2 linked regions of the Aureispira sp. CCB-E genome follow. The main gene of each other region encodes a partner of the protein of the gene in region 2 in a complex. Links are inferred from orthologs where the notes say so. Each region holds a gene or a part of one and is shown on either strand. Other genes may lie near its edges.

Region 1 (3,208 bases), 6.1 Mb from region 2 along the record:
TACTTTTTTTTAACAGTAAGTAAGTGGTCAGAAAAAATAAGAACAAAAAATGGGATTATTTTTTTGCTAATCCAAGAAGAAAAAGGAAGACTTAGCGAGCTAAGACAAGTTTTTCTGATGAAGAGTAGCGCAAAAAGAAGGCTGTTTTAGCTACGCTGCTACTGCGTGGTACTTGTTATTTTTTTTGAACAATTACTTACCTTCTAATATAAAGACCATACTCAAAGCACGAAACACAAGCTTTTTATTCTATGCTATTAATTTGTTCTGAACATTACTAAATAGCTTCTACTCATCCTATTGAGAACTACAAGAGTCTCTTAAATATTTTAATACTAAAATCTAGGAAAATTTATATCTTTGTGTTTTATTTTATAATAGCTTGCTAATAGTCGAGCGAACTATTGATTTTAACAACTACTATTCATAACATAAATACAAACCATGAAAGTTTCACTAAATTGGTTAAAACAATACGTTAACGTAAACGAATCCAAAGAGGAAGTCAGTGACATTCTAACGAATATAGGTTTAGAAGTAGAGGGAATGGACATTTTTGAGAACATCAAAGGTAGCCTAGCAGGATTGGTCATTGGCGAAGTATTGACTTGCCAGAAACACCCTGATGCAGATAAATTGTCTATCACAACGGTTAATATTGGTGCAGAAGCACCGTTACAAATTGTTTGTGGAGCACCTAATGCCCCACAGGCAGTTGGCAAAAAAGTTGTTGTGGCGACTGTTGGAACGACCTTGTATGCTGAAGATGGCAAATCTTTTAAAATCAAAAAGGGAAAAATACGTGGTGAGGAATCTATTGGAATGATTTGCGCAGAAGATGAGATTGGCTTAGGCACTTCACACGATGGCATTATGATACTAGACGATGAAAAAGCAAGTGCTGGTATGCCTGCTGCTACTTATTTTTCCGATCGTGTTGTCAGCGATGTGGTTTATGAAATTGGCTTAACCCCCAACCGTTCAGATGCAACAGGGCATTTAGGAGTTGCTTTTGATTTGGCTGCCGCTCTCAAAACAAATTATACCAACCAAGGAACATTTGAACAACCTGATGTCTCCAATTTCTCTATTGACAATCACAATTTAAACATTGATGTCAATGTTGAAAATCAAGATGCGTGTCCAAGGTATACTGGGGTTTGCATTGAAGGGGTAACCATTCAAGACGCTCCTCTATGGATGCAAAACCACCTAAAAGCCATCGGCATTGAACCTAAAAACAATGTTGTCGATATTACCAACTATGTGCTTCATGAGCTTGGTCAGCCCCTACATGCGTTTGACTATGACCAAATTGAAGGCAAAAAAGTAGTTGTTAAAAACCTAGCAGATCAAACAAAATTCACAACACTAGATGAGGTAGAACGCAAACTAAGTCACGAGGATTTGATGATTTGCGATGGGAATGGCAATGGCATGTGCATTGCAGGTGTATTTGGAGGTATCCAATCTGGCGTTACCCAAACAACTACTAATATTTTCTTAGAATCTGCTTTTTTTGATGCAATTTCTATTCGCCGTTCAAGCATGCGCCATTTGTTGCGTACAGATGCTGCTACTCGTTTTGAAAAGGGAGTAGATCCAAATGGAACTCTATACGCTTTGAAACGAGCGGCATTGCTAATCAAAGAGTATGCTGGTGGTACAATTGCTTCAGAAGTCATTGATATTTATCCAAAGCCTGTTCAAAGAGCACAAGTAACGGTTCGTTTTGAGAAAGTAACTGACTTAATTGGTGCAGATATCCCCAAAGAAGATATTAAGAAAATCTTGGGTTATTTAGACATGAACATCCTAGAAGAAAATGCAGAAGCGTTTACAGTAGATGTTCCCACCAACAAAGTTGATGTTACTAGAGATGCGGACGTTATTGAGGAAATCTTGAGAATTTATGGCTACAACAAAGTAGAAACGCCTACAACCGTACACTCTGTGTTGTCGTTTGCTCCAACTCCTAACCCTTTCAAAGTAAAGAACTTAATTGCTGATTTGTTAACAAGTTCTGGTTTTAATGAGATGATGGCAACCTCTATGACGCGTTCTGATTATTACAAAAAGCATTTGCCTCAGGATGAAGATAGTTTGGTGTATGTTAACAATACATCCAACCAACACCTAGACTTGATGCGTCCAAGTATGCTTTTTAGTGGTCTAGAAGCCATTGTTCACAACCAAAACCGCCAAAATCAAGATTTAAAGTTGTATGAATTTGGCAAAACTTACTTCAAAAAAGTAATTGATGGACAAGGAAATAGAGATTATTTTGAACAACAACACATCAGTTTGTTCCTAACTGGTCAACGCAATCCAGAAAATTGGCATCAAAAGGAAAACAAAGTTAGCTTTTATACGTTAAAAGCTTATGTTGAACATCTTATGACTCGTTTAGGTATATTGCCTAGTTCGATTCAATGTACGCCTCTTAAAGAGGACAACGAAGTATTCACCTATGGTTTGAAATATCATAGAGGGAAACAAGAAATTGTATCTTTTGGGCGTTTAGATGGGAACATTGCCTTAGGCATGGGCATCAAACAAGAGGTGTTTTATGCTGATTTTGATTTTGACACCATACTTCAAATTTTGAAAAAACACAAAATGAAGTATCAAGCAATGTCAAAATACCCTGCTGTTCGTCGTGACTTGGCTTTGGTCTTGGATCAAACAGTTGGCTACAACGAAATTTTGGGCATTGCGGTTAAAACTGGTGGCAAACAATTGCAAGCAACGAATTTATTTGATGTTTATGAAAATGAAGCGCAAATTGGAGCAGGCAAAAAATCTTGCTCGGTTAGTTTTATCTTTCAAGACGACAATAAAACATTAAAAGATAAAGATATTGACAAAGTTATGTCAAAACTAATTGCTACTTATGAGAAAAAATTAAACGCCCTCATTCGTAAGTAAAGCATTCAAAATTGATGGTTTGGGTATCTATTCATTTAATTTCCCCAACCATCAATTTTACTTTAATAATTCATAATTTTTTTAGAATTACCAAAAATGAGTACCTTAGAGGTAAAGTTAGAGGAGATAGAGAGAAAAGTAATAAAACTAGTAGAACAAAATCTTCAATTCAAAGAAATTTGTGAAGATTTGTTAATCGTGCGCCGTAGGCTAGAAAAAGAGAATGAAGCATTGAGGCAACAGCTTGCTGGACAAGCAGACGAAGTTAAAGAACTCGCAA
Region 2 (3,010 bases):
GCAACGGCTTTTTCTCTCATTTCAACATAAACTGCTTCTTGATTATCAACAGCATAATCTATCTTCACTAAATCAAAGATTTCATATTTTGCTGCTACGGACATGATCTTAGGCATCATACTCATGTCGTTGTACTTGATGTGTACATTTTGCTGCATTTCAAAGCCTTTGGGCACTTCATTATGGGTTTTGGAGAAGATTTTTTTTTCTTTTTCATATTCATACAAGGGGACAAAAGAAATCATATCCAAATAAATTGCGTCTTTAGGAATTCCCACACTTTGCAATTCTTGCGCAAAACCATTGTACCGGTCAGTTAGTAGCCGATTGGTTTCATCAACCGTTTTTCCCATTTGTGTTAGGTTAAATATCGCCACATAGGTATCTGCTTTTTGATTGCTCAATATTTGAACTTCTAGGGTAACCAACTTGCCTTGCCCTAACGTAACATTGGGTTCTATATTCTGAGGAACTTCTGAATAATCGTTGTAGGTATTATTATTGTAATTCACATTTCCCTTTGCTCTTTTGGCATAATTTCGATTACCTGTTGCCTGTGCCATTATCAAACTGCTCATTGTTGACAACAATAGTATGGTATAAAATATCTTCTTCATTGTTCTTGGTTTGTAATTGATAAAGTTGATGTTCTTGATGTTTCTAACCAAAATAATAAAAAGATTTCAGAATATAATACTCCGTTGCGCTACTACGATTCAAAAGAAGTTAGAATCTATTGTGGAAGACTTCCTACTTGTAATTCAGTTAGAATATAAACATATGGGTCGTTTTTTTGACATTAGCTAAAGAAAAAGCTATTTTTGTCAATACTTCGTGGAAAAATTGTATTCGCTTGATTGTTAATCTAATCTATTTTCAAATTTGAGACTGCAAACAATTAACAATCAAACAACAATCCACCAAGTACTCTTTTAGTCGTATTTATTTAATAAAGAAACAACCAACTAGCTTTATGGTCATTGAAGCATTTGATAAAGTAAAAGAAATACAACAAGCAATTGAAGCGGCTGTTATTGATAATAAAGAAGCTTTAGAAGCTTTCCGCATACAATATTTAGGAACAAAAAATACCATCAAACCTTTGTTTGGTGAAATCCGCAACATCCCTAATGAACGCAAAAAAGAATATGGGCAATTTGTCAATGAAGTCAAGCAGGCTGCTGAGGCAAAGTTTAATGCTGCTCAACAAGCGCTAACAGCGCAAGCTGCGAATCAGGTCGAAGCAATAGATTTGACGGCACCAGCAGAAGCCTTAGAATTGGGGTCTAGACACCCTGTTTCTTTGGTTCTAAATCAAATGATTGAAATTTTTGATCGACTTGGTTTTACAGTAGCAGAAGATAGTGAAATTGAAGACGATTGGCACAACTTTACGGCTTTGAATACGCCAGAAGATCATCCTGCTAGGGATATGCAGGACACCTACTATATCTTGAATGACCCTAGCCGATTGTTGCGTACTCATACGTCTTCTGTTCAGTCTCATGTTATGATGAATCAAAAACCACCGATACGTATTATTGCACCTGGTCGTGTTTATAGAAACGAGACGATTTCTTCTCGAGCACACTGCCAATTTCATCAAGTAGAGGGTTTGTATATTGCCGAAAAAGTAAGTTTTGCAGATCTACGTCAGACCATTTACTACTTTGCGAAAGAGATGTTTGGAGCTACTAAGATTCGTATGCGTCCTTCTTTCTTTCCGTTTACAGAACCCAGTGCAGAAGTAGATGTTTGGTGGGGGTGCGAAACAGAAGCCGACAAACGTATTACAAAGGGAACAGGCTGGCTTGAAATTTTGGGATGTGGCATGGTTGACCCTGCGGTCTTAAAAAATTGCGGTATTGATACGGATAAATATTCTGGATTTGCATTTGGAATGGGTGTGGAACGTATCGCCATGTTAAAGTATCAAATTGATGACATTCGACTATTATTTGAAAATGATGTTCGTTTCTTACGTCAGTTTAAGAAAACAGCAATATTCTAATATAAATTGATCGCCAACTGATTGGGTTTTCAACACTATATGGAATGCTTAAGATAAAAGTTGACAAACTACTAAAATATACTATCATGCGTTTATTGACTGCCTTAGTTTTTTTATTGTTTTTAAATATTGCGTGCACGTCTGAGCCTCAAACGGATCAAAGTACTCCTGAAGCAGCAGCTAAAGGTTTCTTTGAAGCTCTGAAAGCAGAGGATTTTGAAAAAGCTAAATTATACGGAACGAAATCAACTCAAGAATCGTTAAGAGATTTTGCTACGAATCTAAAGATGATTAATGCTGAAGAAAAAGAGGAATTGATTGCTCCTTACAAAATGGAAGTTTCCAAAGTTACTTGTGCTGAGAAAAGTGGCACTACGATTTGCCAACTATGTTGCAATCCAGAATTTGATGTTGAATTAACAATGGTTCAACAAGACGAAAAGTGGTTTGCTCAAATGGATTTTCCTTATTAGGAATTCTTCTTATAAGAATCCCATTATTAAATAAATCAATGGACTACTAAAACAATTGACCAATGAAACATATTCTTTTCGCTACTCTTTTCTGTTCCCTATTTGTTTTTTTGGGGTGTGAATCTTCTGGCTCAACAAATTCTAAGGGCTCTCCTGATGAAACAATGGAAAGCTTTATCCAAAAAATAAAGGCAAATGATTTTGAAGGCGCAAAAGAATTTACATCCAACCGCACAGATCCTGTGATGGACTTTATGGCTACTCGTATTGATATGCTCCAGCAAATGGGCAAAGAAGATCAAATCAACTCTCTTTTTGGCGGGCTAGATGTAAGTCAGAACATTACAATCAAATGCACTACTTCCGATCAAAAAGCTAGTTGTGACTGTTGTGAAGAAATTACAGGCAATTGCAAAAGTATTACCGTAATTCAAGAGGGAGGAAAATGGTTGGTTGATCAACCCAAAGAATCTAATGCGGAATAAAAAAAATATACCCACAATATTAAAAGGACTACTGCTAACAG

What was found. The genes of interacting proteins can lie anywhere in the genome.
Region 1: the proteins of pheS (region 2) and pheT are in contact, whole or in part, in a crystal structure (PDB 6P24), measured with the Escherichia coli proteins. The link is inferred for Aureispira sp. CCB-E from one-to-one orthologs.

Annotation. Positions count from the first base shown.
Region 1 is NZ_CP133671.1:6,670,563-6,673,770, forward strand. What follows is about bases 58-3,186. They hold pheT (phenylalanine--tRNA ligase subunit beta), read left to right. Parts: upstream 58-444; coding sequence 445-2,928; downstream 2,929-3,186. Other genes in these bases: QP953_RS25920 (hypothetical protein), read left to right, coding at 3,025-3,186. In the rest of the region: more of QP953_RS25920, read left to right, coding at 3,187-3,208.
Region 2 is NZ_CP133671.1:606,742-609,751, reverse strand. What follows is about bases 62-2,992. They hold pheS (phenylalanine--tRNA ligase subunit alpha), read left to right. Parts: upstream 62-973; coding sequence 974-2,011; downstream 2,012-2,992. Other genes in these bases: QP953_RS02260 (hypothetical protein), read left to right, coding at 2,547-2,969; QP953_RS02265 (hypothetical protein), read left to right, coding at 2,056-2,484; QP953_RS02275 (SIMPL domain-containing protein), read right to left, coding at 62-617. In the rest of the region: more of QP953_RS02275, read right to left, coding at 1-61.